Regions from separate parts of the Butyricicoccus sp. AM32-19 genome, predicted to be linked through region 2. Evidence: riboswitches for the same ligand, from Rfam matches in the RefSeq annotation. Region 2 holds a riboswitch; the other holds the start of a gene.
What was found. A riboswitch is a leader RNA that binds a small molecule or an ion and turns the genes downstream of it on or off. The one in region 2 is predicted to bind FMN.
Positions count from the first base shown of each region.

Region 1: it holds a riboswitch for FMN, as region 2 does, so the genes downstream of both, DW806_RS09805 (ECF transporter S component) here and ribD (bifunctional diaminohydroxyphosphoribosylaminopyrimidine deaminase/5-amino-6-(5-phosphoribosylamino)uracil reductase RibD) in region 2, are expected to answer to the same signal.

Region 1 covers NZ_QUIX01000010.1:99,322-115,435, forward strand. Annotated here, with positions in the region: gene ftsH (ATP-dependent zinc metalloprotease FtsH) at 1-560, opposite strand, end outside; gene DW806_RS09745 (MarR family winged helix-turn-helix transcriptional regulator) at 557-1,012, opposite strand; gene DW806_RS09750 (phenylpyruvate tautomerase MIF-related protein) at 1,176-1,517, opposite strand; gene DW806_RS09755 (alpha/beta fold hydrolase) at 1,774-2,760, shown strand; gene DW806_RS09760 (MFS transporter) at 2,806-4,014, opposite strand; gene DW806_RS09765 (nicotinate phosphoribosyltransferase) at 4,277-5,719, opposite strand; gene DW806_RS09770 (argininosuccinate synthase) at 5,972-7,225, shown strand; gene argH (argininosuccinate lyase) at 7,296-8,690, shown strand; gene argC (N-acetyl-gamma-glutamyl-phosphate reductase) at 8,680-9,600, shown strand; gene argJ (bifunctional glutamate N-acetyltransferase/amino-acid acetyltransferase ArgJ) at 9,621-10,829, shown strand; gene argB (acetylglutamate kinase) at 10,873-11,745, shown strand; gene DW806_RS09795 (aspartate aminotransferase family protein) at 11,811-12,992, shown strand; gene argF (ornithine carbamoyltransferase) at 13,106-14,020, shown strand; FMN riboswitch at 14,130-14,261, shown strand; gene DW806_RS09805 (ECF transporter S component) at 14,350-14,961, shown strand; partial or broken gene DW806_RS09810 (IS256 family transposase) at 15,173-16,114, opposite strand, start outside.
Region 2 covers NZ_QUIX01000002.1:119,826-135,939, forward strand. Annotated here, with positions in the region: gene addA (helicase-exonuclease AddAB subunit AddA) at 1-3,330, opposite strand, end outside; gene DW806_RS02615 (PD-(D/E)XK nuclease family protein) at 3,311-6,691, opposite strand; FMN riboswitch at 6,980-7,106, shown strand; gene ribD (bifunctional diaminohydroxyphosphoribosylaminopyrimidine deaminase/5-amino-6-(5-phosphoribosylamino)uracil reductase RibD) at 7,278-8,363, shown strand; gene DW806_RS02625 (riboflavin synthase) at 8,363-8,998, shown strand; gene DW806_RS02630 (bifunctional 3,4-dihydroxy-2-butanone-4-phosphate synthase/GTP cyclohydrolase II) at 9,014-10,222, shown strand; gene ribH (6,7-dimethyl-8-ribityllumazine synthase) at 10,303-10,764, shown strand; partial or broken gene DW806_RS02640 (hypothetical protein) at 10,886-11,148, opposite strand; gene dnaJ (molecular chaperone DnaJ) at 11,276-12,427, opposite strand; gene dnaK (molecular chaperone DnaK) at 12,555-14,402, opposite strand; gene grpE (nucleotide exchange factor GrpE) at 14,459-14,986, opposite strand; gene hrcA (heat-inducible transcriptional repressor HrcA) at 15,015-16,061, opposite strand.

The DNA of each region.
Region 1 (16,114 bases), on a different contig from region 2:
ACAATCTCAGTGAGGGCCTCCTTGGCTTCATCCTGACCGGCGACATCAGCAAAGGTCTTGCCGGTCTCGGTCTCGGCGTAAATCTTGGCGTTGGATTTGCCGAAGCTCATCATGTTGCCGCCCATGTTCTTCATCATCTTTTTCTGCAGCCACTGACCGACTGCGATAATGAGCACAATTGGCACAACGTAGCTGATGAGCATGCTCAGCAGGGGAGAGGTCTGGGTCGGAATCTCGGCAGCAAACTTGACATTGGCCTTCAGCAAGCGGCCGACCAGCTCGTCATCCGGGAAAATGCCGGTCTTGTAGAGTGCGTCCTTGCCCTTGTCATTGGTGGCCTCAAAGGTAATTTCCTGATCCTGCTTGTCGTAGGCGATGGTCTGCACCTTGCCGTCGTCCACCATGGCGATGAACTCGTCGTAGCCGACCTCGGTAACCTGCCGCTGCAGCAGGCTCGGAAACAGCAGCCAGTTGAGCATCATAAGCACGAGCAGCATGACCGCATAATAGAAGATCAGCGGTTTTTTGGGGTTTTTCGTCCCTTTTGGGTTGTTATTCATGTGAGTTTCGTCCTTTCGAGTAAATCGTTGAGGTTTTGCTGCATCTTGCGCATCACACCACACAGGGTCTGCATTTCCTGCTCGGAGATACCCTGCTGCAGTGTCAGCGCAAAGGTTTCACAGCGGTGATGGAGCGTTTTGGCAGCAGCGTGTCCTTCATCAGACAGGTGCAGGTGCACCAGACGGCGGTCATTCTCGTCGCGTACGCAGTAGAGCAGACCGCGTCTCTGCAGTCCGTCCACACTGCGCGTCACCAGCGGCTTGGAAACGTTCCACGCCTGTGCAATGACAGTTGCGGTGTCCTGCTCGGGCGCGTTGCGGTACAGAAACAGCAGCACGAACATCTCATTTGGCGTAAAGCCGCAGTTTTCGGTCAGCTCGCGGAAGCAGCTGCGGTACAGCTGACCCGCGTGGAACGCATCGGCGGCAAAATCATGGGGAGAGCCGGGCATGCGGTGTCCTCCTTTCGGCAAACGGTTTACTTGTAAACTATAATAGACCGAAAGCGAGCGAACGTCAATCGTCCAAATGTGAACATTCTGAAAATTCAGACATTCTCAATTCTTCATCCGAAACAAAAAAGACGCCGAGAAACTCTCAGCGTCTTTCTGCGGTTTACTTCATGGTACCGCGGGTGCCCCAGTTGGAGAACTCGGAGTACGTCAGGTAAATGCTGTCATCGTGCAGACCGGTGTGCAGCTCGACAGCATCAAACAGTGCTTCGGTCAGTGCCTTCTTGTTCTCAAACTCGGTCGAACCGTAGCAGCGAACATCAACGTACGCCAGCTTGCGCTTCTCGCCTGCAAAGTACATGGTGTGGTTATCGGAGATGTCAACCATCAGAGCAGCCTCGGTCTTGCCCGGAATCAGGGAAATCTTCTGGCCGATGGTCTTCTTCAGCTCGTCCTTCTGCTCGTCGGACAGGGCCTTGGAGGTGGTAACAGCAATATACGGCATGGGTATATCCTTCTTTCTTTTGGATTGGGCAATACAGCACTGCCCGTGATTTATTTTATTGTAGCACATCGGTCGCTGTTTGCGATATCGTAATCCTGCATAATTTGCAGTCGGGAAAGGTATTTAAAAATCAGCAATTTTTGACAGTGCATTTTTAAATGAACTGTGAACTTTATCAAAAAACAGGTGCACGATAAGTGGATTTGTGGTATAGTATTAACAGCAAAGAAGTACAGTCCATGATCGGGTGTTGCATATGAATATCAAGTGTACGCAAAATATTTACAAAAGTGCCAATGGTGTTTCCAATGTCACCTATTATATTCTTGCTCCTGAAGGAGTAGAGGTGCGCGGTATCGTACAGCTGTCTCACGGCATGTGCGAGTATTTTTCGCGCTATACCGCATTTGCGAAGTATCTCTGCGGACTGGGCTTTATTGTCTGCGGAAACGATCATATCGGACATGGAGCATCGGTCTCACGCACGGCGGATCTCGGTTTTTTTGCCGCCCGCGACGGTTGGAAGTATCTTGTTGAGGATGTCAAGCACCTGACCGACCTGATGCAGCGCCGCTATCCTAACCTGCCGTATTTCCTGCTCGGGCACTCGATGGGTTCGCTGATCGCGAGGCTGTACCTGCTCGATTACGGAGAGAAGCTGTCCGGCTGCATCCTCATCGGCACGGTCGGTCCGATCGCTGCCTCCGGCAGCATCGTACATCTTGCGGATTCGGTAGCACGCTCGCGCGGCATCACCTATCGCAGCGGACTGTTGTCCAATCTGGTGTTCAAGGGCTTCAACAGGAAAATCAAGCAGCCGAAAACCGTGTTTGACTGGCTTAGCCGCGATGAGGCGGTCGTGTCGCTCTATCAGTCGGATGAAAAATGCAATTTCGTGTTTACCGCGACCGGATTCCGCGACCTGTTTACGCTCATCACCAAGGCGAACAATCCGGTGACCTTCCGAAAAACGCCGAAGGACCTGCCGCTGCTGTTCATCTCGGGTGATAAGGACCCGGTTGGGCGGTACGGTGAGGGTGTGCGCCGTACGGTCAATCTGTACCGCGGCAACGGCGTGAGGAATATCGAGGTCATCTTTTATAAGGATGCGCGCCACGAGGTGCTCAACGAGCTTGACAGACTTGAGACCTTCGGAGATATTTCACGTTGGCTGGAGACACACCTTGCCGCAAGAGCTGCAAGGCAGGCTGTCGAGCAGGAGCCGGAAACGGCAGCGGAATAAAAATAAAACCTCTCTCAAAACGCTTGAGAGAGGTTTTTGTGCTTTTTAGGTGCGGGAAACCGCCTTGTTGTGCTGTCTGTCTTTGAAATACCGTGCATTGAGCACTGCCGAGACAACGAGCAGCACGCCTGCGATCAGCAGGATAGCAAAACCCCAGCGGATTCCCGTACGGTTAGCAGCGATGCCGATCGCAGCCGGAGCCATAGCCGCGCCGAAGCCATTGAGCGTAACGTAAATGCCCATGGATGCCGGATAGCGCGAGAACAGGTCTCCGGCGTTGGCTACCGTTGTGCCGTACATGCCGGACATGCATAGACCCAGACCGATCGTTGCAATCGTGAGCACGGGAAGCGTGGTTCCGGTGACGAGCAGCACGAGAAATGCCGCCATGCCGAAGCACATGACCGTGATCATCTGCCACGGACGGAATTTCGCAGCGATCACACTGCACGAGAAGCGGCCGATCAGCAGCGAAACCCACAGCAGGGAAGTGATGATCTGCGCAGCGTCTGCGGCGAGCACGCCGGAATCAATGTAAAAGCTGGTCAGCCAGCCCATCATGGAAGCCTCAACAGCCTCGTAGAAAAAGCAGAGCGCTGTGCACAGCCAGAACAGCTTTTCGCGGAAAAAGTCGTAATCGGTTGCGGATTTCTGCCCGGTTTTCGTGGATTTATCATCGTCCATCTTCATGAACAGGCCGAAGATAAACGAAGCTGTCAGCAGCACAATGGAAATCTCAAGCGCAAGACGCCAGCCGTTTTCACCGCCCAGCTTGTGGCAGGCGAGCACAGCCAGCGGAGCCACACACGCGCCGAACGCATACGCCGCGTGCATCATGTTGAGCGGAGTGGCACTGCCGTTCGCGTATTCGCTCATCACGCGGTTGTTGTAATCCGTGATAGCGCCCTTGGAAATGCCGGTCAGGAACATGGCCGCCAGCAGCCAGACCGGCGAGCCGTTGGTCAGCAGCATGACAAAGCCGACCGCGAATACATAATATAGGATGAGGTACGCGCGTTTGAGTCCCCATTTGATGGCGGCCAGACCGGACAGCAGGCCGATGCCGAGATAGCCGATCGACTGTGCGGACAGCAGCGTGCCGCCGATCTGGTAATCCAGCGCGTAGGCCGCGCGTAAATCCGGCAGCACAGAGCCGAGCATGATGGAGCTCAGTCCCTGTGCGAAATAAACGAGAAGCAGTTCCGCGACAACATAGCGCTTGCTGCGGCTCAGCGAGGATAGAAATGCTTTCATTGGTGTATCCCTTCGATTTGTGTGGAATATGCGGTTTTTTTGACCGCGATTATTAGTATAATCTCCTGTGGTGCGATGTACTACTAAATTCTTGCGATTTACATCTGCGAAAAGATAGCGTGTTTCTGCGAAAAACTGCTGAAACAGGCTGCGTGAGCGAAATCCTGTGCAGGGATGCTCACAGCTTTTATACAATCTTGCGATTGGGCGCAAAGAAACAGCGAACCACTATATTATGGTTCGCTGTCTGCGAATTTGCTTGTTAGATGCGGCAGGCTTCAAGAAGTTCGTTCTTGCAGCTCCACAGCTTTTTGGAAAGATCCACGAAGTAGGTCTGCGGATTCTCGAAACGCTTGATCTGATCCCACAGGGTATCGACCTCACGGATGCAGTACTTGCGGATGTCCTCAACATCCGGACTGTTGTAAATGCACTTGCCGTGCTTGAACAGCTGTACGCGCAGCGGACGAACCGTATAATCGGTAACGATACGCTGCTTCCAGGTGTAGACCGGATGGAACAGTACATACGGCAGAGAAGCGTCGATCTGCTCGTCGTGCACGGTGAGTACGTCGCCGAGCGCCTTGCCGGTCTTGTTGTCGAACAGACGGTACACCTGCTTGAAGTGCGGTGTGGTAATCTTCTCGACGTTCTCGGAAACCTTGATCTTCGGGATGATCTCGCCGTTTTCATCCTCAACGGCAGCCAACTTGTATACGCCGCCGAATACCGGCTCGGACTTGGAGGTGATGAGTCGCTCGCCGATGCCGAACGAATCTACGCGGGCACCCTGCACGAGCAGGTCGCGCACCAGATACTCATCGAGCGAATTGGATGCCATGATCTGCATATCCTCGAAGCCTGCGGCATCGAGCATTTTGCGGGCCTCGATAGAAAGGTAAGCGATATCGCCGGAATCCAGACGGATGCCGCGTGCGCGGATGCCCTTTTCCGCTTCCAGTTCCTTGGCAACGCGGATTGCGTTCGGCACACCGGACTTGAGTACATTATAAGTGTCAACCAGGAATACGCAGTTATCCGGATAAATATCCGCATAAGCCTTGAAGGCTTCGTACTCACTGTCAAACATCTGCACCCAGGAGTGCGCCATCGTACCGCCGGCCGGAATCTTGTAGTCACGGTCGGACAGAACGCAGGCCGTGCCCTGACAGCCGCCGATGTAGGCAGCGCGGGCACCGAGGATAGCGCCGTCGTAGCCCTGTGCCCGGCGGGAGCCGAACTCAAGTACGGTACGGCCCTCTGCTGCACGCGTGATGCGGTTCGCCTTGGTGGCGATCAGGGTCTGGTGGTTGATGGTCAGCAGGATCATGGTTTCGACAAACTGTGCCTGAATCATCGGACCGGCCACCGTTACGAGCGGCTCACCGGGAAATACCGGCGTACCCTCGGGTACGGCCCATACGTCGCATTCGAACTCAAAATCGCGCAGATAATTGAGGAAGGACTCCGAGAAGCACTTGCGGCTGCGAAGATATGCAATATCTTCCTCGGAAAAATGCAGGTTATTGAAGTATTCAATCAGCTGTTCCACGCCTGCCATGATGGCATATCCGCCGCCGTCCGGTACACGGCGGAAGAACATATCGAAGTATGCGCGGCGGTTGCCGATACCCTTTTCGAAGTATCCGTTCGCCATCGTAAACTCGTAAAAGTCAGTGAGCATGGTTAAATTTCTTTCGGTCATTGCGAAAAACGCCCCTTTGCGCACCATTTTTTGTGCGCTTTTATTCATTCCGTGCAATCTGTCTTGACACAGTGCATTTATAATATAATAGTACGTTTTTACAGAAAGTGCAAGCATTATTTATCAAATTCAAATTCATAGTATGCATAAATATGCAATCAGTAAAATAATTATAAATTTTGCTTGCCAAATGAGTATGGCGGTAGTATAATAAAACCATCGAAAAAAACGCAGAATGCGAGGTCGAAAAACATGGAAAAGAAATATAACAAAGTTGTTCTGGCATATTCCGGCGGTCTGGATACTTCGGTACTCATTCCGTGGCTGAAGGAGCATTACGGCTGTGAGGTTATCGCGGTTTCCGGCAACGTCGGTCAGGGCACCGAGCTGGACGGTCTGGAGGAGAAGGCGCTCAAGACCGGCGCGTCCAAGCTGTACATCGAGGATCTGACCAAGGACTTCGTCGATGACTACATCATCCCGACCATGAAGGCGGGCGCAACCTACGAGCAGTACCTGCTGGGAACCTCGTTCGCTCGTCCGATCATCGCAAAGCGTATTGTTGATATCGCGCTGAAGGAAGGCGCTGACGCGATCTGCCACGGCTGCACCGGCAAGGGCAACGATCAGGTTCGTTTCGAGCTGGCTATTCATGCATTTGCACCGCAGATGGACATTATCGCTCCGTGGCGTTTCTGGGAGCTGAACAGTCGTGAGAAGGAGATCGAGTATGCGGAAGCACACAACATTCCGCTGAAGATCAACAAGGAGACCAACTACTCCAAGGATAAGAATCTGTGGCACCTCAGCCATGAGGGTCTGGATCTGGAGCTGCCGTCGAACGAGGCGCCGATCAACAAGCCGGGCTTCCTCGAGCTGGGCGTTTCCCCGGAAATGGCTCCGGACAAGCCGACCTATGTTACCATTCATTTCGAGAAGGGCGTTCCGACCACAGTTGACGGCGAGAAGCTCGATTCCGTTGCCCTGATCGAGAAGCTGAACAAGCTGGGCGGCGAGAACGGCATCGGTATCCTCGATATCGTTGAGAACCGTCTGGTCGGCATGAAGAGCCGCGGTGTTTATGAGACTCCGGGCGGTGCGGTCCTGTATGCAGCACATGCAAAGCTGGAGGAGATCACCCTCGACAAGGAAACCTCGCACTACAAGAATCAGGTTGCTCTCAAGTTCGGCGAGCTGGTTTACAATGGCCAGTGGTACACGCCGCTGCGCAAGGCACTCTCCGCATTCGTTGACTCCACCCAGGAGACCGTTACCGGCGATGTTAAGCTGAAGCTGTACAAGGGCAACATCATCCCGGCTTCCGTAACCTCTCCGTACAGCCTGTACTCCGAGGATATGGCAACCTTTAACGAGGATGACTGCTACGATCAGGCAGATTCCGCAGGCTTCATCAACCTGTTCGGTCTGCCGCTCAAGGTTCGTGCACTGAACGATCAGATCCTGTACAAGAAGACCGGTGAGCATTTCCCGTCTGTTGAAAAGTAAGTAAAAGAAATCATAGGGCGGCACGCCCGTCGTGTGCCGCCCTATGAGTGTTTTGTGAGGTAACATAAATATGGCAAAATTATGGGCAGGACGTTTCCAGAAGGAAACTGATCTGGTGGTAAACGACTTTAACTCTTCCATCCTGTTTGACTGCCGTTTATATAAGGAAGATATCACCGGCTCTATCGCGCACGCTACCATGCTGGGTAAGCAGGGCATCATCGAGGAGCATGAGGCCGAAAAGATCGTTGAGGGTCTTAAGGGCATTCTGAAGGATATCGAGGACGGCAAGGTGGAGTTCTCGCTCGATTACGAGGACATCCATATGAACGTCGAGCAGCTGCTGACCGAGCGCATCGGTGATACCGGCAAGCGTCTGCACACCGGCCGTTCGAGAAACGATCAGGTTGCACTCGATATGCGTCTGTACGTCAAGAAGGAGATCAAGGAGATCATCAAGCTGATCCTTGGCTTTATGAAGGCGCTGACTGTAAAGAGCCGTGAGAATCTCGATGCGGTTATGCCGGGCTACACCCATCTGCAGCGCGCACAGCCGACGACCTTTGCACATTATATGATGGCGTATGCCAACATGCTCAAGCGCGACGTATCCCGCCTGCAGGACTGCTACGAGCGCATGGACGAAATGCCGCTTGGCTCGGGCGCACTGGCTTCGACCACTTATCCCATCGACCGTGACTTCGTTCGTGAGCAGCTTGGCTTTGCCCGCCTGACCGACAACTCGCTCGACGGCGTATCCGACCGTGACTACTGCGTGGAGCTGCTCTCCGCGCTGTCCATCCTGATGATGCACCTGTCCCGTCTGTCCGAGGAAATTATTTCGTGGTGCTCGTGGGAGTTTAAGTTTGTCGAGCTGGACGATGCGTACTCCACCGGCTCGTCCATCATGCCGCAGAAGAAGAATCCGGACGTCTGCGAGCTGATCCGCGGCAAGACCGGCCGTGTTTACGGTGCGCTGACCACCATGCTGACCGTACTCAAGGGTCTGCCGCTGGCGTATAACAAGGATATGCAAGAGGACAAGGAGGCTGTATTCGGCGCGATCGACACCGTAAAGCAGTGCCTCGAGGTATTCACGCCGATGTTCTCCACCATGACGCTGCGCCGCGACAACATGCGCAAGGCAGCCTCCCGCGGCTTTATCAACGCAACCGACTGCGCCGACTACCTGACCAAGAAGGGTGTTCCGTTCCGCGATGCGTACAAGACGGTCGGCCGTCTGGTCAACCAGTGTATCAAGGCGGACGAAACCCTCGAGACCATGACCATGCGCGACTTTGCAGCAATTTCCAACAAGTTCGGCGACGACGTATACGACGCACTCGACCTGCGCACCTGTGTTGCTGAGCGTAAGGTCATCGGCGGCCCGGCTCCGCAGGAAGTAACCCGCCAGATTGATAAAATTGACAAGTTCATCGCGGAGGTTGAGGACGATGAAGCCTAAAATTTACATCGACGGCAAAGAGGGCACAACCGGCCTCCAGATTTACGAGCGCCTCGGCGGCCGCGACGACATCGAGCTGCTGCTCATCGATGAGGATAAGCGCAAGGACACCGAGGAGCGCCGCAAGTTCCTCAATGCAGCCGACATTGCGTTCCTGTGCCTGCCGGATGCGGCGGCGAAAGAGGCGGTCTCGCTCATCGAGAATGATACCACCCGTGTCATCGATGCATCGACCGCGCATCGCACCGACCCGGACTGGGATTACGGCTTTGCCGAGCTGTCCAAGGCGCACCGCGAAGCCATCAAGAACTCCATGCGCGTTGCCAATCCGGGCTGCCACGCAAGCGGATTTATTTCCTCGGTTTACCCACTGGTAGCAAACGGTATCATTGCCGAGGACACCGCGCTCACCTGTGCTTCACTGACCGGTTACTCCGGCGGCGGCAAGAAAATGATCGCGGAGTATCAGGACGAGAACCGCGATCCGCGACACGATTCCGAGCGCATTTACGGTCTGAACCTGCACCATAAGCACCTGCCGGAGGTGGGCTACATCTGCGGTCTGACGCAGGCGCCGGTGTTCGTGCCAATCGTAGGTGACTTTTACAAGGGTATGGCCACCACAGTTATGCTCCCGGGCGTAGATGCACATCTCGTGCATGCGACGCTCACCAGGCACTACGAGGGTCAACAGCTTGTCACCGTGGCGCCGTTCGGCGGTGAAGAGCCGATGATCTACGCCAACACACTGGCCGGTCACGACAGCCTCAAGCTGATCGTCTGCGGCCACGAGGAGCAGACCATTGTCACCGCACTGTTTGACAATCTCGGCAAGGGCGCTTCGGGCGCTGCCGTGCAGAATATGAATATCATGCTCGGTCTGGATGAAACGACCGGCTTAAACCTCTGATTTCAGCAGGGAGAATTATTATGAAAATTATCGAAGGCGGCGTTTGCGCCGCAAAGGGCTTTAAGGCGGGCAGTGTGCGCTGCGGCGTCAAGGAAAGCCGCTTAAATGACGATACCGCAATCATTTTCAGCGAATGCGAATGCACCGCGGCTGCCACCTACACGATGAACCGCGTCAAGGCGGCTCCGCTGTATGTTACCATGGAGCACCTCGAGGACGGCGTAGCACGCGCGATCGTTGCCAATGCGGGCAACGCGAACGCCTGTGCACCGGACGGTATGGAGAACGCTCGCCGTATGGCGCAGGCAGCGGCCAAGCTGCTCGGCGTAGCCGAAACCGATGTTGCCGTTGCATCCACCGGTGTGATCGGTCAGCGCCTCAACATCGAGTGCATCGAGGAGCACTTGCCGGAACTGGTTCTGGAGGACAACGCCTCCGAGAAGGCAAATCGCGCCATCATGACCACCGATACCAAGCCCAAGACGGCGGCTGTTGAGTTCACCATCGGCGGCAAGACCTGCCGTATCGGCGGCATCTGCAAGGGCAGCGGCATGATTCATCCAAACATGGGCACTATGCTGTCCTTCATCACGACCGACTGCGCCATCACGCATGAAATGCTGACTGATGCACTTCAGGAGAACGTAAAGAAGACCTACAACCGTGTAACGGTTGACGGCGACACCTCCACCAACGATATGTGCATCGTGCTCGCAAACGGCATGGCAGGCAATACACTCATCGAGTGGCAGGACGAGGAATATCAGGCGTTCTGCAAGGCGCTCAACGAGATCAACACCCGCCTGGCACGCCAGATCGCCGCAGACGGCGAAGGCGCAACCAAGCTGGTTACCTGCACCGTTAAGAACTCCCGCTCCGAGGAAGCAGCTGAGCGACTGGCCAAGGCTGTTGTCGGCTCCAATCTTGTCAAGGCGGCCATGTTCGGCGCAGATGCAAACTGGGGACGCGTGCTGTGTGCAATGGGTTATTCCAAGGCACCGTTCCGTCCGGAGTACGTTTCTGTGGCGTTCGAGTCCGCAGCAGGCAGCGTAGCAGTCTGCGACAAGGGTGCTGCTCTGGATTTTGATGAAGATCTGGCGAAGAAGGTGCTCTCCGAGAACGAGGTTACCATTGCGGTTGATGTAAATGAGGGCGAGGACAGCGCTACTGCATGGGGCTGCGACCTTACTTACGACTACGTTAAGATCAACGGTGATTACAGAACTTGATTCTTAAAAACGAAGAAAACTCCCGATAAAGGAACGAATTAGTATGGATACTCAACTTGATGCGGAGCTGCGTGCCAATATTCTGGTCGAAGCGCTTCCGTATATTCAGGAATATTACGGTCAGACCGTTGTTGTAAAATACGGCGGCAACGCAATGATCAATGAGGAGCTGAAGGACGCGGTCATCCACGATCTGGTACTGCTCAATCTGGTCGGCGTCAAGGTCGTTATCGTACACGGCGGCGGCCCGGAAATCAATGAAATGCTGGGAAAGATCGGCAAGGAGAGCAAGTTTGTCAACGGTCTGCGCTACACCGATCGTGAAACCATGGATATCGTCCAGATGGTGCTGTGCGGCAAGGTCAACAAGGACCTTGTAACCCTGATCGAGAAGGCAGGCGGCCGCGGCATCGGTCTCGGCGGCATGGACGGCGGCCTGTTTCAGGCGAAGCGCCTGACCGACCGCTCGGGTACGGATTACGGCTACGTCGGCGACATTATGGACGTAGACCCGTCTCCGGTTATCGATGTGCTGCAGCAGGGCTATATTCCGGTCGTTTCGACCGTTGCACAGGGCATCGACGATGAAACCAACTACAACATCAACGCTGATACAGCAGCCAGCAAGCTGGCAGTTGCACTCGGTGCAAAAAAGCTGATTCTGCTGACCGACGTACGCGGTCTGATGCAGGACATTAACGATCCGGACAGTGTCATTCACCGTCTCAAGGTGTCCGAGGTGCCGAAGCTGGTGCGCGACGGCATCATCAAGGGCGGCATGATCCCCAAGGTAGACTGCTGTGTTGAGGCAGTCCGCAAGGGCGTTGAGCGTGCCACCATTCTGGATGGCCGTGTCAAGCATTCGATTCTGATCGAGCTGCTTTCCAAGGTCGGCGCAGGCACTATGTTTCAGTAATTGAGAATTGAAAATGGAGAATGGAGAATGATTCGCTCCGTATCTCCGATAAAAGGTGATACCCTATGACTTACAATGAATTAAAAAGCGAAGAAAATAAATATGTAATGAACACCTATGGCCGTTTCCCGATTGCACTGGACCACGGCGAGGGTGCGACCCTGTGGGACGTTGAGGGCAAGAAGTACATCGACCTTGCTTCCGGCATCGGTGTAAACTGTCTGGGTTATGCCAATCCGGCAATCATTGACGCGATCGATAAGCAGGCGCACAAGCTGATGCATGTTTCCAACCTGTTCACCACCGAGCCGATGGTTCAGGTTGCCAAGAAGCTGGTAGAAAAGACACATCTGGGTGGCAAGGTATTCTTTGCCAACTCGGGCGCTGAGGCAAACGAGGGTGCCATCAAGCTGGCGCGCAAGTACTCGTTCGACAAGTATGGTGAGGGCCGCTTCAAGGTGCTGACGCTCATCAATTCCTTCCACGGACGTACCGTAACCACGCTGAAGGCCACCGGTCAGGAGCGTTTCCACAACTATTTCTTCCCGTTTACCGAGGGCTTTGATTACGCGGTTGCCAACGACATCAAATCGGTACGCGCAAAGGCGGATGATATGACCTGCGCCATCATGATGGAGCTGATTCAGGGCGAGGGCGGTGTTCTGCCGCTTGACCGCGAGTTCGTCAAGGAGGTAGAGAAGCTCTGCCGCGAGAAGGATATGCTGCTTATCATCGACGAGGTGCAGACCGGTATCGGTCGTACCGGCAGCCTGTTTGCCTTCCAGCAGTACGATATCAAGCCGGACGTTGTCACTATGGCAAAGGGTCTTGGCGGCGGCATGCCGATCGGCGCTGTCATGGCGGCGGATACCTGCTGCAACGTCCTGACGCCGGGCACGCACGCGACCACCTTCGGCGGTACGCCGATTGTCTGCTCCGCAGCAAACGTCGTGCTCGATACTGTCGGTGACGGCCAGTTCCTGATGAAAGTGCGCGAAAAGGGCGAGTACCTTCGCAACGGCATCCTGTCCCTTGGCTCGCCGAATATCAAGGGCGTGCGCGGCATGGGTCTCATGCTCGGCATCATCGTTGAGGAAGGAAAGCACTCCGTGTTTGCCAATAAGCTGATCGAAAACGGCGTTCTGGCGATCACCGCCGGCAAAAATGCCGTTCGTCTGCTCCCGCCGCTCACCATTTCGAAGGAAGAAATGGATGAAGCACTCGCTATCATGGCAAAGGTATTTTAATCAAAGGTCTTGACAATTAGTAATTAACGTGATTATCGTACTGGTGCAGCAGCACCCAAATAATTACTAACTACTAATTATTCATTGCTAATTTGCAGAAAGGGTTTATTACAATGAAGCATTTACTGAAGCTGCTTGACTGCTCCACCGAGGAGATCATCGGTCTGCTCGATCTGGCGGATCAGCTCAAGTATGAGAGAAAGCACAACATTTCCCATCGTCACCTGGAAGGCAAGAGCCTTGGCATGATCTTCCAGAAGTCCTCCACCCGTACCCGCGTTTCCTTCGAGACCGGCATGTATCAGCTGGGCGGTCAGGCGCTGTTCCTGTCCAACCGTGATCTGCAGATTGGCCGCGGCGAACCGGTACAGGATACGGCCCGCGTGCTGAGCCGCTATCTGGACGGCATCATGATCCGCACCTATGAGCAGAAGGAAGTAGAGGATCTGGCAAACTACGGCTCTATTCCGATCATCAACGGTCTGACTGATTTCTGCCATCCGTGTCAGGTTCTGGCGGACCTCATGACCATCCGTGAGAAGTTTGCCGTTCTTGAGGGTCTCAAGATGTGCTACATTGGCGACGGCAACAACATGGCAAACTCGCTGATCGTCGGCGGCCTCAAGACCGGCATGAGGGTTTCCATCGCAACGCCGGTGGACTACCGTCCGGACGCTGAGGTTATGGCATTCGCAGAGCCGAACCCGAACTTCTTCATCACCGATGACCCGATGAAGGCTGCTGAGAACGCAGACGTTGTTATCACTGATACATGGGCGTCCATGGGACAGGAAGCCGAGAAGGAAGTCCGCATGAAGGCATTCCAGGGCTATCAGGTCAATGATGAGCTGCTGGCTGCTGCAAAGCCGGGCTGCATGGTGCAGCACTGCCTGCCGGCCTACCGTGAGCAGGAGATCACCACCAAGGTGTTCGAGGAGCACGCAAACGAAATTTTCGAGGAAGCAGAAAACCGCCTGCACGCACAGAAGGCCGTTATGGTTACTCTGATGAGCAGCAAGGAAGACTGATTTCTGATAAAAAGCCGCTTTCGCAAGGGAAGGCGGCTTTTATGTTTTTTCTTGCTGAAGTGTTGACAAGTCCTTTACTGGTGACTATAATAGCAATATAAATAAATCAGTTCTGTTTCAGGGCGGAGTGAAAGTCTCCACCGGCAGTATACAGGCTTCGAGCCTGATAGTCTGCGAGCCGCAAGGCATGATGGGTTAGAATCCCAACCGACGGTTATAGTCCGGATGAGAGAAACAGATGTACCTATCGCTACGTCTGTATGCCTCTGGAGCAATCCAGGGGTTTGTTTTATTTATGGAACAGGACTCCTGAAAGGGAGAAAACAGCAATGACCAAAACCAGCAAGATCACCTACACCGCAATTTTCGCGGCTATCGCAACCGTACTGATGTACTTTGAATTTCCGATTCCGTTCATGCCGCCGTTCCTCAAGGTGGATCTGTCCGGTGCAGTCGTGCTCATCGGTGCGTTTATTTTCGGCATCGCTCCGGCGATCACGATGATCGGCATCAAGGACATCATTCATCTGACCCAGACCCAGACCGGTGGCTCCGGTGAGGTCGCAGATTTCCTGATGCTTTCCACGCTCGTTGTTATTGCCGTGCTGCTGTACCGCGGTCACAAGAGCCGCAAGATGGCTGTCCTCGGCTGTGCAGCTGGCTCGGTTGCTATGGCGTGTGTCGGCATGTTGACCAACTATTTTCTTATCATTCCGTTTTATTCGCAGGTTATGCCGCTGCAGGCTATCTTTGATGCATGCAACGCGATCAACCCGTATGTGACCGGCATGCAGGGCTATCTGCTGCTCGGCGTTCTGCCGTTCAATCTCATCAAAGGCGCAATCCTGACTGCGATTACCATGCTTGCCTACAAGAAACTGAGCGTGTTCATCAAGTCCAAGCAGATCGAATTGCACCACTCCAGACAGCGTGTCGGCTAAGTAAAAAACGAAGGTGCTCTCCAGCAAACGGAGAGCACCTTTTTGTTCAATAATCGCAAACAGTGCGGTAACATCTATGATTTCGACAAAGATCTGTATACGAATTGACAAAATGCGTGGCCAAGATTATATCACATGCGTGCATCTAATAGACTCGGTCCCGTCAAGATTTGTGCGCAAAATTGTTTGCAGGTTCTCCGGCTGAGTGAAGTCAGCCGGCAATGAAGGCGTCGTCCAGCGCCGCCTCCGAGTACTTCATGTTCATATATTTTTTCTGCCCCACTGCGTGCCCGCCACATGGCGAAGCCGAGCGAAGACCAGCATCAGAGCAGAGTTGCCGTCAGGGAATGTTCCCACCACGCGGGTTCTGCGGCGGATTTCACAATTCAGCCGCTTGATCACATTGTTGGTGCGGATGCGCGTCCAATGCTCACTGGGAAAATCGCAGTAGGTTAGCGTCTCCTCAATGCCGTCCTCGACCTTCTTGGCAGCCTCCTTCAGCTTCATGGCGCGCAGTTCGGCAACGACTTCTTTAGCCTTCTCGCGGGATGTCTGTTTGCTCTCCCGGGCGTGGATCGCCTTGAGCATTTTTTACCACAATTTTGACCTTGGATTTAGGCACAACAGAGAAAACATTGCGATAGAAATGCACTGTGCAGCGCTGGTATTTGGCGTCCGGGAACACCTCGCCCACGGTCTCCAGCATCCCCATGCACTTGTCGCCGACGATGAGTTTTACGCCGTCCAAGCCGCGTCCGCGGAGCCACTGAAAGAAGCTGACCTAGCTGGCCTTATCCTCTTTCATTCCCTCGGCGGCGCCTAAAACCTCATGGAAACCGTCATCATTCACGGCGATTGCCACCAGAATGGCTACATTTTCATACTCTCCGCCCCAGTTGCGGCGCAGATAGATGCCGTCCACGTAGACATACGGATAGCGCCCGCCCTGCAAGGGGCGGTTGCGCCAGTCCTCGATGTGGACGTAGGCTTTCTTGTTCAACTCGCTGATGGTAGCGGGTGAAACCTTGCTGCCCCACAGGGTCTCGGTGATGTCCTCTACCCGGTGCACGGAAACACGCCTGCCAGGTACATCTCGATGAGGGCCTCCTCCACGCTGCTCTCCCGGCGGCGATACCGCTCGATGATGGCGGTC
Region 2 (16,114 bases):
CTCGGGTACGTCTGCCGCAACCGGAAAATACGCTTGCGCCGGAACGAGCACGGAGAACTTGAACTCACGCCGCATCCTATTTTCCGCCATAAAGGTTTTGTACAGATCGGAGGCGAAAAACCGTTCGATCTTGCGTTTATCCACAGCATGCGCCTGTTCTGTGGACAAAATCTTCTTTTCCGCCAGACGGTTCAGCTCGTTTTCCACGCCGTTCGGCGCACAGGCGGCGTCAAAGTCGCAGAACTGCATGAACAGGTGGTGTGCTGTGCCAATCTCGGCAGGCGTCAGCTTTTTTTCTCCCTGCTCGAACAGCGGCGCGCGCAGCTGCACCTCCTTCCGCGGAGGCGGTGTCTGCTCGGCGGCCTCGTCTGCGCGGTAGCCGCGGCCGACACCGGTGGCGGTCAGCTTGCTCGGCAGATCCGCGAGGTAAGCATGCGGGTAGTCGAAGTGCGGCTGCACGGTGCAGTCGCCGGTCTCCCTGTCCTCGAAACGCAGGATTTCAGTTTCCTGCGGCTGCAGGTCGCTCGGATAATACACCTTGAGCGTGAATGCGTCATTGTCCGTGCCGTGCTCGGGCACCTCAGGCGCATACTCCTCGCGGAACGCACGCGCGCACGGATGCCGCAGCAGCGGTGTCAGAATCCACGCAAGCGGCGTGCGCGCCGCGCCCATGGCGTACTGCGGCAGCTCATCGAGCGATGCCAGCAGCGACCATTTTTTCAGCGAATTCCGCAGGCTGCCGGTGGCTGCCGTCAGAATCAGTTTTTCCTTGGCGCGCGTCATCGCTACATATAATACGCGCAGCTCTTCGGATATCATCTCGCGGCGCATCTGCACCGAGACCGCAATGCGCTCGGCGGTGTCGTACTGCACACCGCGGTCACGGTCGCGGCACTTGCTGCCGAAGCCGAGGTTCTGGTGCACGAGCACCGGCTCCTTGAGGTCGCTGTCGTTGAACTGCTTGGCGCAGTCCGCCACGATAACAACCGGAAATTCCAGTCCCTTGGACTTGTGGATGGACAGAATGCGGACCGCACCGCCGGTGGCCTCGGCGCCGACCGTCTGGAAATCCTCGCCCTGTTCGAGCATGCCGCGCAGCAGGCGCACAAAGTCAAACAGGCCGCGGAAGCCCTGTCCCTCAAACGAGCGCGCCCGCTCGAAGAATGTCAGCAGGTTGCTCTGGCGCTGTGCGCCGTTCGGCAGCGCGCCGTACAGGCCGAGTGCACCGGTCTGATCGTAAATCTCCCACAGCAGGCGGTACACCGGCTGATCGCACGCAAAAGTGCGCAGAAAGTCCAGCCGCTGCAGAAAGGTTTCCACCTTCGGGAAATCCGTTCTCGACTGCAAAAGCGCGTCATAATAGCTGATCTTGCGATCCACAAGGCGAATATCTGCCAGTTCCTGCTCGGTGAAGCCGAACAGCGGCGAGCGCATCACACCGATAAGGTCAACGTCCTGCCTCGGATTGTCAATGACGCTGAGCAGCGACACCATTGTGCCGACCTCGGCAGTCTCCAGCAGGCCGCCGCGCTGCTCGGCGCTGGCTGTTACGCCGATACGCTCCAGCTCCGCAATGTAGGTCGGCGCCTTGCTTCTGGGCGAGCGCAGCAGGATTACGATGTCACCCGGCGTGACCGGACGCAGCCTTCCGGTCTGCTTATCCGTCACCGGAAAGCCTTCATCGAGCAGCGCACGAATGCGCTTCGCGGCAAGCCGTGCTTCGAGTTCGGTCTTGTCCGGCGCATCATCGTCCTCGCCGAGTCCGTCCGCGTCCACGAGCAGGACTTCGGTCTTGTACCGCGCATTTCCGGACTCCGGATAGTAGTCCGCGCCGAGGTGCAGCGCCTCCTTGTCCGTGTACACGAGATCGCCCACGGTCTCGCCCATGACGGCGGCAAACAGATAGTTGCACGCGTCCAGCACGGCCGCTCGTGAACGGAAATTCTGCCCGAGCACGACACGGCGCGGCTGCCCGTCAGCGGCGTCTGCCACCTCACCGAAGCTGCGGTATTTCTCAAGGAAAATGGACGGGTCAGCCAGTCGAAAGCCGTAAATGCTCTGCTTGACGTCACCGACCATGAACAGGTTGGTCTCGTCTCTGGAGAGTGCACGGAAGATGGCATCCTGCACGGCGTTGGTGTCCTGATACTCGTCCACCGCAATTTCGGTGAACTGCTCGGACATGGTTTTCGCCAGTGCAGACGGCCTGCCGTCTGTGTACAGCAGACGCACGGCAAAGTGCTCCAAATCGTTGAAATCCGCAGCATTTCTCGCACGTTTCGCTGCCGTAAAGGCATCGTCAAAGGCGTTTACCATGTCAATGAGTGCGAACAGCGCGGGGGCTGTCAGGCCGCGGTCGTACTCCGCTTCTTCTGCGGTGACGGTCAGCCATTTCTCCCGAATGTTATTGGCAACGCCCTTCCACTCCTCGCGCATGGCCTTGATCTGCTCGAGGAACGCCTTGTCCTCAAATTTTCTCGCGGCCTTCAGTCGGTCAAACGAAATCGACCGGGCAGCCTTCACGCAGTCATCCCAGCTGCCGCCAAACAGTGCGTCCAGCAGATGCTCGGCCTGATTTAAGTCGCTCGTCAGCGCGGGCAGATAGTTGTCCGCCAGCTCATCAATGCCGGTCAATTCATCCACAGCCATGTGCAGAAATGCCGCACCGTGCTGTGCCGCCGACTTCGCCTGCTCGCGCAGAACACGGCCGTGCGGCGTGTCCATGCCGCGCGTGTACAATCCGGCGCGCACATCCTCGAGGAACGCCCGCGGATCAGGATGCGCCTGAATCTTCTCGTAGGTGCCGAGAATGACCTCGCCCAGCTTTTTATCGTCGCGCCCCGCCGTCAGCAGGTCGCAGAGCGCGAAAAACTTCTCATCCGCCTGCTCGTAGGCCGTGTCGAGCACTTCTTCGAGCACCTCGGCGCGAAGCAGCTTGCCCTCGTTTTCGTCCATCAGGCGGAAGTCGGGTGCAATACCGAGCACTGCCGCCTGCTCGCGCGCGAGCGACAGACACAGCGCGTGCACGGTCGTGATTTTCGCGCGGTGCACGAGGAACAGCTGCCGCCGCAGACGGGTATCCCGCGGGTTTGCGGCTACAGCCGCACCAAGGGCCGCACCGATTCGCTCACGCATTTCGGCTGCCGCTGCGCTGGTAAAGGTAACCAGCAGCAGGCGGTCGATATCGACCGGATCGTTCTCGTCCGTCAGCCGCCGGAGCACACGCTCGGTCAGTACGGCCGTCTTGCCCGAGCCGGCTGCCGCCGAAACCAGCAGTGCACCGCCGCGATCGTCGATCGCGGTCTGCTGATCAGGTGTCCACTTCGGCATTGTCGTCCCCTCCTAACTGCTCCCAGAATTCCTTGTCCTTGATGTTTTTCAGCCAGCGCACCTTGTCTCCGGCGGTCTCATCGAACCGGCAGGCTGCCCGGAAATCACACCATTCGCAGTAGCTGCGGTCGGTCTTGCGCGGGTTGGCTTCAATGCTGCCGTTTCGCAGAGCCTGTCCCATTTCGAGTAGCTTTTTCTGCGTGTAGCGTGCCAGTCTGCCGAATTTCGCCAGATCGGCTACCGCAGACTTGGCGGCAAGCGTCGGCTCGTCCTCGCCCTTCCTGGTCTTGATAGAGACCGGAATAAACCGTCCGTCACCTTCCAGACCGTGCTCCATCGCCTCGAGCAGCGACATATCGTCGCTCAGCAGACCCGAACGCCGCAGCGCCTTATCGCGCAGGATGCGCAGCCCGTCCTCGTCCGTGTCGCGCGCCGCATCCGGCAGCTCATCGCGTACCGGAACGTACAGCACGCCCGCCGGTACGATTTCGTTCAGCTCGGCAGTCAGGCGGGCACGATAACGGTCAAGGCCCTCCTGCTGCAGCGCGTACAGATAGATGATAAGCTGCATGTTGAGTCCGTACCAGATGTCGGACAGCGAAAATGACTTTTTGCCGCTTTTATAGTCCATAACGCGCAGATAGAGACGGCCGTTTTTGATGTAGCCGTCCACGCGGTCCACCTTGCCGGAAAGTGAAACCGACACATCGCCGTCCTCACACTGCACGGGCGGCAGGTCGCCGCTGCGCGAGAAGTCCAGCTCATAGTCGATCGGCGCAAAGTCGGATACGCGCAGTTCTTCGATCACGTTGTCGAGGATCTGCTCCACGGCGCGCACCAGTCGGCGGAACAGGTACTGGAAACGCGCGGTTTTGTTCTCCAAGCCGCCCAGTTCCTCCGCGACATACTGCCGTACCGCTTCACGGCAGGCTTTCCGCACGGTCGGCTGATCGACATGGGCGGCGCCGCCCTCGCACTTTCCAAGGGTATCCAGCGCATGCTCGAGCACATAGTGGATGAACGTGCCGGTCGAGAGCGCATCAAACCTCGCCACGCGGCGCGGCTTGGCCTTCAAACCGTACTGCATAAAGAACGCAAACCGGCAGGAATAGAACGTATCCACGCGCGAAGCGGTCAGATTGAGGCTTTTTCCGTACAATCCATCAATCGTGTGCGGACTGCTCAGCGGGCCTCTGCCGCGCCGCTGTGCCTGCGCGTTTTTGACTCGCTCATCATCCTTATAGTAGTCATAGGCGGCCCGCACGGCGGCTGTCCGGTCGCCCGAAAGATACGCACACGCAAGTTCGACCGCCGGTCGTTCCGCCTGCAGGCGGTCGCGCACGGTCTCCGTCCGATGGGTGGAAAACGGCACATCCGGCAGCAGCTCCCGCACTGTGTTCACGAAGTAGGACGGCCGCGTTTCACCGCCGCCTGCGTCGATGGTGTGATACGTCAGCAGCAACTCGTCTGTCGGGCACGCGAGTGCCCGATAGAGCGTTTCCTGCTCCATCAGCAGGCGTTCCTCGCCGTAGGCTTTGAGTTCCACGCCGAGCGCATCCATTTTGTCGCGGTCCATGTCACTCAGCAGCGAAGTCGAGGACGGGGTTTTCGGTATCAGGCCGTCGTTAACGCCCAGCAGGATGACATATTTCGCATTTTCCGTACACGCACGCTCGATGTTGCCGCAGGTCACGCGGTCGAGCGAAACCGGAATCGTACCCACATCGTACTCGCCGAGCACCAGCCGGAACAGCTGCGCGAAACGGTCGAGCGTCAGCGGCATATCACCGCACACCCATGCAAACTGCTCCATCGCAGAAACCAGGATTTCCCACAGCTGGCGGTACTCGTCGGCCAGCTGCAGACGGCCCGCCTGCTCGTGTCCGGCGGCGCGGTCGGTCATGCGCTGCGGCGCATCCACCGCGAGAAGGAATGCATAGAGCGCACGCACGCAGTCACCTGCAGGCTGCTCACCTGCAAGTGCCTCGCGCAGTGCGGAGAACGGCGCGATTGCCCGTTTGCGGAGTGTGTTCAGTTCGGCAAGCTGCGCCTTCGCATTCTCGTCGATGGACAGACCATAGCCGTCCGGATGCTCGGTCCACTCGCGTTCCCATGCTCCGCCGCGGATGTTCCAGGTGAGCACATAGTTCTCTAATTTATCAATTTCGTCCCAATCCAAGCCCGCAAGTCCGGTCTTGAGACAGGAGAACAGATCTTCATATCGGAAGTGATTTCGTACCGCCTCGAGTGCATTCGTGACCAGCGCCATCGGCGGACGAGACAGCAGATCCGGCTTTTCCGCGAGGAACACCGGAATGTCGTACCGCGCCATCGCCATTGCAAGGAACGCACTGTACGGCTCGATATCACGTGCCGCAACCACAAAATCGCGGCAGCGCGCGCCTTCGTCCCGCACCTTGCGCCGAATGTAAGCCGCCGCGTGCTCGCACTCGTCAAACGGCGAAGCCGCCTCGTACAAACGAACGCCGGCCGCGCTCTCCTGCGGGGTGCGCACCGGCAGCAGGCTTTCGCGCTCGAGCGCAGCCAGTCCCGCCGGTCGGGCCACCTTGCTTTCGCCCAGTTCGATGCGCTCGACCGTCTGGTTATGATGCTTTGCCATTCGGGTTAATTTCTGCACTGTTTTACAGCCGGTAAGGAAAATCTCCGGGTAATCCGTATCGCAGGTTACCGCTGCAGCGAGCGGCACACCCGCCGCCAGCATGGCATCAACTACTGCACTTTCCTGCACGGTAAAGCCGAGAAAACCATCCAGATAGACCGCTGCACCGTCCAACGTGTGGCTTTCTGCCAGGCGGTCGCGCAGATGTGTCAGGCGGTCTCTCGGGTCGGGCAGGGACTCCTCGCACAGACGCTCATAAGCTGTTAAAATCTGTGCAAGATCGGACAATTTTTCTGCAAGTACCGCGTCCTCACTCTCCTCGGCAGCCGCAAACAGCGTCTCCGGCGCGACCGCACAGGTTTTGCACTCGTCGATCAGCCGCAGCGCCTCCTGCAGCAGCTCCGGCTTGTCTGCCAGACCCTTCCACGCACTCAGCCCCCCCTGCACACGGCGTGCCGCCTCCTGCAAGGTCAAAAGCTGACCTGCCGGCGTCAGCATCTGCTGTGCCAGTCCGCCGACCTCAGAGAACACACGGTCAGCCAATCGCGAGAACGTCAGCACCTCGGCCGTGCGTGCGCCGTGGTTGTGCGTGGCTGCGGCAAGCCGCCGCTCCATCAGGTGCGAGTTCAGCTCGGGCACGAGCAGAATCTGCCGTCCCTCTCCCCTTTCACTCAGCGCCGCGATCTCCCGCAGGATGGCCGTTGTCTTGCCGCTTCCCGCTCGTCCGGTCCAGATCCGCATGGCACACTCTCCTTTCGTTTCATAGCTATTTGATTATAGCACAACCGGAGCAAATTGAAAATTGGTAATGGAAAACGGAAAATTATCAATAACAACCGTATGGTCATTTTATATTTTCTGTGCGTTATCAGCGTATTTTCCAGTCTTTTTCGAACTTTTACAGCGTTTTGTTTGCATTCACATATTCTGTAAAATTATTTTTTCAAAAAACTCTTGCATTTTTCTCCGCTTGGGACTATACTTTCCTCAGGCGGAACAATAAAGGCTCTGCCCCGCAAAACCAAATATTTGATTCTTCAGGGCAGGGTGCAATTCCCTACCGGCGGTACAGCCCGCGAGCGGATGCCATTCGGCGGAAGCATGATTCGGTGAAATTCCGAGGCCGACAGTATAGTCTGGATAAAAGAAGAATGCGCGGAAAGATTTTCCGTTGTTTGCTGTTCTGAAATGCCGATTCGGTGTTTCAGACTTTTTATTTTCACAATGCTTTTTTCAGCGTCCCGAAGATTCTGTCTTTGGGACGTTTTTTTGGCTGTCGCCAAACTATCGTGAAATTTTCTACAGAATTATTATATCAGGTGATTCTATGCAGGAGCAAAAACAGGAATATATGCGTCAGGCGTTGGCGCTGGCCCAGCGCGGAGCCGGTCACGTCAATCCGAATCCGATGGTCGGCTGCGTCATCGTCAAGGACGGAAAAATCATCGGTGAAGGCTGGCACGAGCACATCGGCGGCCTGCATGCCGAGCGCAACGCGTTCGCGCACTGCACCGAGGACTGCACAGGCGCAGACCTGTACGTCACGCTCGAGCCGTGCTGCCACTGGGGACGCACGCCGCCGTGCACAGACGCAGTCATCGAGCACAAGATCGGCCGCGTGTTCGTCGGCTGCCTCGACCCGAACCCGCTGGTAGCCGGCAAAGGCGCACAGATCCTGCGCGACGCAGGCATTGAAGTCGAGACCGGCGTGTGCGAGGACGAATGCCGCCGCGTGAATGAAGTCTTCTTTCACTACATCACGCACAAAACGCCGTTTGTGACGCTCAAGTACGCGATGACGCTGGACGGCAAAATCGCCGCGCACACAGGCGACAGCCGCTGGGTTACCGGCGAGACCGCCCGCCGTAATGTACACGAAACGCGCAACCGGCTGCCCGCCATCATGGTCGGCATCGGCACCGTGCTTGAGGACGATCCGCTGCTCACCTGCCGCATTGACGGCGGGCGCGATCCGATCCGCATAATCTGCGACAGCCGCGCACGCACGCCGATCGACAGCAGAATCGTACAGACGGCAAACAAAATCCCGACCTATATCGCGGTCGTCGGTCGAAATGAGCGCACCGCTGAACTGGAACGGCACGGTGTACACATTCTCGAATGCAAAACGAAAGACGAGCGCGTAGACCTTGCCGACCTGATGCACCAGCTCGGCGCACTCGGCATCGACGGCATATTGCTTGAAGGCGGTTCGGCACTTGCGTTCTCCGCGCTGCAGGCCGGTGTGGTGCACCGCGTGCAGGCGTACATCGCCCCGAAAATCATCGGCGGTGCAGGCGCAAAAAGTCCGGTCGGAGGTCTGGGATTTGACAAGATGGTGCAGGCGCTTCCGCTGAAGGACGTGACCTGCACGCCGATGGGCGAAGATTTCCTGCTTGAAGGGAGATTGTAATGTTTACTGGACTTATCGAAGAAATCGGTACGGTGCGGCGCATCGAGCGCGGCGCAAAGGGCGCTCGGCTGACGATTGCGGCAGATACCGTGCTGGAAAATACCAAAATCGGCGACAGCATTGCCACGAACGGCGTATGTCTGACCGTGGTCGCGCTGACGGATGACAGCTTCAGCGCCGACGTGATGGCGGAGAGCCTGCGGCGTTCCGCGCTCGGCAGTCTGCAGAGCGGCTCGCTGGTCAATCTGGAGCGCGCGATGCCTGCCGACGGACGGTTCGGCGGTCATATCGTATCCGGCCATATCGACGGCACCGGCTCGGTTCTCTCGCAGCGGCGCGAGGACAACGCCGTGTGGGTGACGATCAAAACACCGGCTCCCCTGCTCCGGTACATCGTCGAAAAAGGCTCGATCGCCATTGATGGCGTCAGCCTTACCGTGGCGGCTGTGACGGACACCGACTTTTCGGTCTCCATCATCCCGCACACCGGCGCACAGACCATTCTGCTCGGCAAAAAGCCGGGCGAGCCGGTCAACCTCGAATGCGATGTGATCGGCAAATACGTTGAAAAAATGCTCACGCCGCACAAATCCAGCGGTATTACAATGGATTTTCTTGCACAACACGGATTTTAACGGAGGTTTTCTTTTATGGAATATCAGTTCAATACAGTTGAAGAAGCGCTCGAAGAACTTCGCGCCGGACACCTCATCCTCACCATCGACGACCCGGACCGCGAGAACGAGGGCGACCTCATCTGCGCCGCACAGTTCGCCACGACCGAAAACGTCAACTTCATGGCGACCCATGCCAAGGGCCTGATCTGCACACCGATGAGTGAGCAGGTTGCGCTCCGTCTCGGTCTGGAGCAGATGGTAAAGGTCAACACGGACAACCACCACACCGCGTTCACGGTCTCCATCGACCATGTGGACACCACGACCGGCATTTCCGCCGAGGAACGCGGCTTTACCTGCCGCAAATGTGCGGATATCCACACCAAGCCGGAGGAGCTCCGCCGTCCGGGACACGTTTTCCCGCTTGTTGCACGCCGCGGCGGTGTGCTGACCCGCAACGGCCACACCGAGGCGACTGTCGATCTGTGCCGTCTGGCCGGACTCGAGCAGTGCGGTCTGTGCTGTGAGATCATGCGCGATGACGGCACGATGATGCGCACGCCCGAGCTGATGGAGAAGGCCAAAGAATGGGGTCTCAAGATCATCACCATCAAGGACCTGCAGGACTACTGCCGCCGTCATGATAAGCACGTTGTCCGCGAAGCTTGTGCGAAAATGCCCACCCGTTTCGGTGAGTTCCGCATCTACGGCTACGTCAACGACCTGACCGGCGAGCACCATGTTGCGCTCGTCAAGGGCGAGATCGGCGATGGCAAGAACCTGCTCTGCCGCGTACACTCCGAGTGCCTGACCGGCGACGTGTTCGGTTCCCGCCGGTGCGACTGCGGTCAGCAGCTGGCGGCAGCCATGCAGCAGATTGACAAGGAAGGACGCGGCGTGCTGCTCTATATGCGCCAGGAAGGCCGCGGAATCGGTCTGATCAACAAGCTGAAGGCGTATGAGCTGCAGGAAAAGGGCTTCGATACAGTCGAGGCAAACGTAAAGCTCGGCTTTGCGCCCGACCTGCGTGAATACTGGATCGGCGCTCAGATTCTGCAGGACCTCGGCGCAAAGGAGCTGCGCCTGCTGACCAATAATCCGGAGAAGATTTACGGTCTGGACGGTTTTGGTGTAGAGATCACCGAGCGCGTGCCGATCGAGATCGCACCGCAGAAGGACGACGCGTTCTACCTCAGAACCAAGAAAATTAAGATGGGTCACCTCTTTAGTGAAACATTGTAATCAATCTATCCCGCAGGGCGGGATGACCTCACCTCGCCCTGCAATATATCTGTTCACCATATTGAAAGGAAGATTTTAAGATGAAGGTACTCGAAGGCAAGTTAGTAGCAACCAAGGGCAAGTTTGCAATCGTTGGTGCACGTTTCAACGAATTTATCGTTTCCAAGCTGATCTCCGGCGCGGAGGACACGCTGGTACGTCACGGTGTGGACACGGATGACATCACGCTCGTATGGGTTCCGGGTGCATTTGAGATTCCGCTGGCGGCGCAGAAGCTGGCGCAGAGCGGCAAGTATGATGCAGTTATCTGCCTCGGCGCGGTTATCCGCGGCTCGACCAGCCACTACGACCTCGTGTGCAACGAGGCTGCCAAGGGCATTGCACAGGTCAACCTGCAGACCGGTGTGCCGGTGACCTTCGGCGTGGTTACCACCGAGAACATCGAGCAGGCCATCGAGCGCGCAGGCACCAAGGCCGGCAACAAGGGCGCAGATGCAGCGATTGCGGCTCTCGAGCTGGCAAACCTGCTGCCGCAGCTCTAAAATTGTGCAAAAAAAAAAATGCTCTCTGATGATTCAGAGAGCATTTTTATTTACCATCCTCAATTCTCCATTTTCCTCCTGCAGACGAAAAACCACCCGAGAAAATCCCGGGTGGTTTTCTTTATTCTACCGAGCCTTCTCCGCCCATGAGCGCGGTCAGCTCCTCAATCCGCTCCAGTGGGAACGGCGGGAACGCCACCGGCTTCATGGCGATGGACATCAGCTTCATCGGGTTATCGTCCGCCGCTGCGCGGTTAGAGTGCAGTACACCGCGCCTGCCGGTACGACCGGACGGCCGCACACCCTGCAGGTGAAGCTGTCGTCGCAGGCGTGCGTTTTGTAATAACCCTTTTGATATTGCTTGCGTTTATTCTCCCGATTCATGAGAATTCCTCCTGAAAAGTCGATATTATTCGTCCTTTGGGGAGGTGGTTTATGGGTTCAGCCGACCTCCCGGTCAGCTTACCGAATCCAATTCGCCGTATTTCTTCAAAAAGCAAAGCTCCTTTAATTATTTATCCTTAAGTGCGTCCTTTACCTTATCCCAGAAGCTCTTGCGCTTGACCTGATTCTCGTCGGTAGACGTTTCCTCGAACTCACGCAGCAGCTTTTTCTGCTTGTCGGACAGGTTCTTCGGCACCTCGATGTTTACGCGGACGTACTGGTCGCCGCGACCGCGGCCGTTGACATTCTGAATGCCCTTGCCGCGCATGCGGAACGTCGTACCGGTCTGCGTGCCTTCCGGAATCTTGTACTCGATGCGGCCGTCGATGGTCGGCACCTGCAGCGTATCGCCGAGTGCGGCCTGTGCGAACGAAATCGGAATATCGACATGTACATCCGAGCCGTTGCGGGTAAAGATCGGATGCGGACGGATGGCAACCGTTACGAACAGATCGCCTGCGGGACCGCCGTTCACGCCTGCATTGCCCTGACCGCGCTGCTGGATGGACTGACCATCGTCGATACCTGCCGGAATGTTGACCTTGAACTTGCGGGTCTTGCGGACACGACCCTGACCGCCGCACTTCGGACACGGCTTCTTGATGATCTTGCCGGTGCCGCGGCAGTTCGGGCAGGCGCCCTGCGTCTGGAACATGCCGAGCGGCGTGCGCTGGGTCTGCGTAACAACGCCGGTGCCGCGGCAGTTCGGACAGGTCTCCGCCGTGGTGCCCTTTGCGGCACCTGTGCCGCCGCAGTCGTCACAGGATTCGATGCGCTCGACCGTGATCTCCTTCTCACAGCCGAATGCGGCTTCCTCGAAGGACAGGATCACCGTCTGACGGATGGATTCGCCTCGCTGCGGTGCGTTGCGGCGGGACGACCGTCCGCCACCAAAGCCGCCGCCGAAGAATGAGCCGAACAGGTCGCCCAAATCGCCCATGTCAAAGCCGCCGCCGTAGCCGCCTGCACCGGCGCCGCCGCCGTAACTCGGGTCAACGCCGGCAAAGCCGAACTGGTCGTACTTGGCGCGCTTCTCCTTGTCGGACAGCACCTCGTATGCTTCGTTTACTTCCTTGAACTTATCCGCAGCCTCCGGATTATCCTTGTTGAGGTCCGGGTGGTACTTGCGCGCCAGCTTGCGGTATGCCTTTTTCAGCTCATCATCACTTGCGCCCTTCTGTACGCCGAGCACTTCATAATAATCTCTTTTATCAGCCATAAAAAATCATCCTATACACAGGGATAGGCGCACCAAAGTGCGCCTCTCCATTAGAGTGGAGTGTGGAGAGTGAAGAGTGAGGAGTTTTTCTCTCCACTCTTCACTCTTCTATCTTCACTCTTGCTTATTACTTATTGTCGTCGTCCTTAACCTCGGTGAAGTCAGCGTCTACAAAGTCGCCCTGCTGGCCGCCCTGTGCGCCTGCACCCGGCTGGCCGCCCATGTTCGGGTCGCCCTGCGGTGCCTGCTGCTGATAGATCTTGCCGGCCAGATCGGAGAACTTCTTGGACAGACCTTCGGTTGCAGCCTTGATCATATCGGTATCGGTGCCCTTGAGCGCTTCCTTAACCTTTTCGATCTCAGCCTGAACGCCTGCCTTCTCATCTGCGGACAGCTTGTCGCCCAGATCGGTCAGTGCCTTCTCGGACTGGAATACCAGCTGCTCAGCGTTGTTGCGAACCTCAACTGCTTCCTTGTTCTTCTTATCCTGCTCAGCGTACTGCTCAGCCTCGTGCATTGCCTTGTCGATCTCGTCCTGAGACAGATTGGTGGATGCAGTGATGGTGATCTTCTGCTCCTTGCCGGTGCCGAGGTCCTTAGCGGATACGTTTACGATGCCGTTTGCGTCGATATCGAAGGTAACCTCGATCTGAGGAATGCCGCGCGGTGCCGGAGCGATGCCGTCGAGGGTGAAGCGGCCGAGGGTCTTATTGCCCGCAGCCATCTCGCGCTCGCCCTGCAGAACATGGATCTCAACCGACGGCTGGTTGTCAGCTGCAGTGGAGAAGATCTGGCTCTTCTTGGTCGGGATGGTGGTGTTGCGGTCGATCAGCTTGGTGCATACGCCGCCGAGGGTCTCAATGCCGAGGGACAGCGGAGTTACGTCGAGCAGCAGCACGTCCTTGACCTCGCCGCCAAGTACGCCGCCCTGAATGGATGCGCCGATTGCTACGCACTCGTCCGGGTTGATGCCCTTGAAGCCTTCCTTACCGGTGATGCCCTTAACAGCCTCCTGTACAGCCGGGATACGGGTGGAACCGCCAACCAGCAGAACCTTGGACAGATCGGAAGCGGACAGACCAGCGTCGCTCATAGCCTGACGAACCGGGCCCATGGTGCGCTCTACGAGGTCTGCGGTCAGCTCGTTGAACTTTGCACGGGTCAGGGTCAGCTCGAGGTGCTTCGGGCCGGTTGCGTCTGCGGTGATATACGGCTGGTTGATGGAGGTCTGGCTCATGCCGGACAGCTCGATCTTTGCCTTCTCAGCAGCTTCCTTCAGGCGCTGCATAGCCATACGGTCATTCGACAGGTCAATGCCGTTGGACTTCTTGAACTCGTCAACCATCCAGTCGATGATGCGCTGGTCGAAGTCATCGCCGCCGAGGTGGGTATCACCTGCGGTGGACAGAACCTCCAGAACGCCCTCGCCGATATCCAGGATGGATACATCGAACGTACCGCCGCCGAGGTCGTAAACCATGATCTTCTGCTCGGATTCCTTATCTACGCCGTAAGCCAGCGCAGCAGCGGTCGGCTCGTTGATGATACGCAGAACTTCCAGACCTGCGATCTTGCCGGCATCCTTGGTAGCCTGACGCTGCGAGTCGGAGAAGTAAGCCGGAACGGTGATGACCGCCTGATTGACCGGCTGGCCGAGGTATGCTTCTGCGTCAGCCTTCAGCTTCTGCAGGATCATAGCGGAAATCTCCTGCGGGGAGTACGGCTTGCCGTCGATGTTTACGCGGTAGTCGGTGCCCATGTGACGCTTAATAGAAATAATGGTACGGTCAGCGTTGGTTACAGCCTGGCGCTTAGCGACCTGACCGATCATACGCTCGCCGTCCTTGGAAAATGCAACAACAGACGGAGTGGTGCGCGCACCCTCAGCGTTAGGGATGACTACGGCTTCGCCGCCCTCCATAACAGATACACAAGAGTTCGTCGTACCAAGGTCAATACCAATGATCTTACCCATAATAAATACACTCCTTAATAGTTAGGATTTAGTTTACTTTAATTAATAGTTAGTAATCAGTTTGCAACCTTCACCATCGCATGGCGAATAACCTTATCGCCGATCTGGAAGCCCTGCTGGAAGGTTTCCGCGATAACATTCTCACCGAGGCTTTCATCCTCAACGTGCATAACCGCGTTGTGGAAGTTCGGATCGAATGCGGTGCCTGCGGTAGCGTCGATGACGGTGACGTTAATGCCCTTGAGGCTTTCGGTCAGCTGCGTCATGGTCAGCTCGACACCCTTTTTATATTCGGTGTCGGCGGTCTCTGCCTTGAGCGCCCGCTCGAGGTTATCATAGGTCGGCAGCAGTGCGGTTACGGCGCGGCTGACTGCATCGGTGTACGCCTGCTCGCGCTCGCGCTGGCTGCGCTTGCGGAAGTTGTCGTACTCCGCCGCCATGCGGAGATAACGATCGTTCAAGTCGTTATACTTGGCTTCCCAGTCCGTCGCGGGCTTTGCATCAGCCTTAGCGGTCTCCTCTGCGGGAGCCTCGGTCTTTACCTGCTCCTGCTCTTCCGCCTCCGGCTTTGTCTTTTTGCTCATGTCGTTTTGTGCCTCCGTTTACAGGAAATCAATGATTTCCGTCTTTTTCATCTAAAAATGTCTCGGCAATCAGCTTGTTCAGCCCTTTTGCAAAGCGGCTGAGCTGTGCGGACAGCTTGGCGTAATCCATGCGGGTCGGACCCACGATGCCGATCGCACCCTGACCGATCTTGCCGATATCGTATTTTGCGTAAATCGCCGAGGTTTCACTCAGCGGGTTTTCACCGTTTTCCGGTCCGATGAAGAACTGGATGCCGTCGATCTTGCGGGTGGCCGGCAGCAGGTGCTTACGGTCGTCCTCCATGTAATCGAGCAGCGTCTGCGCCTTTTTCGTATCGCGGTACTCCGGAAAACGAAGCAGCTTGCTGGCACCGTCGAGGTAAACCTTCTGGTCGCTCAGCTCGGTGATCAGCTCTGCGATGTACTCGGCCACCGGAGCGAGCAGCGCGGTCAATCCCGCGGCGCGGCGCACAATGTCGAATCGCTCGGCGGTGATGCTCGAGAGCGGCAGTCCGGTCAACGTCTGGTTGAGCACATAGGTGAGCAGCTCGGCCTCATCCTTGGAGACCTCGGCCACCGTGCGGACCATTTTATTCTTGACCGTGCCCGAATCCGTAACTACTACGATTACGAAATTCATCTTATCGACTGCAATGATCTCAAACTGCCGGATGGCGATCTGCGTCATGGCCGGTGTGATAGCAACCGACGCGTAATTCGTCAGACTGGTGAGCAGCTTGCCGGCTTCCTGAATGAGGTGGTCAAGCTCGCGTACCTTGGTAAGCACGCTGTTCTGCAGTGCGTTTCCGTCCTCCGCATTGTCGGCCGGACGCTCCATCAGTTCATCCACATACAGTCGATAACCCTGCGGTGAGGGGATTCGCCCCGCAGAGGTGTGCGGCTTTTCGAGGTAGCCCATGTCCTCCAGTTCACTCATCTCATTGCGGATGGTGGCGGACGAGAACGGCAGCTCGTGTCCCTCGGTCAATGCCTTGGAGCCAACCGGTTCAGCCGTGCGGATGTAATCGCCGATGATGGCTTTGAGTATTTGCTTTTTACGTTCCGAAAGCTCCACCGAAGCAGACTCCTTTCTTTCGGTTGTTAGCACTCCATCTCCCCGAGTGCTAA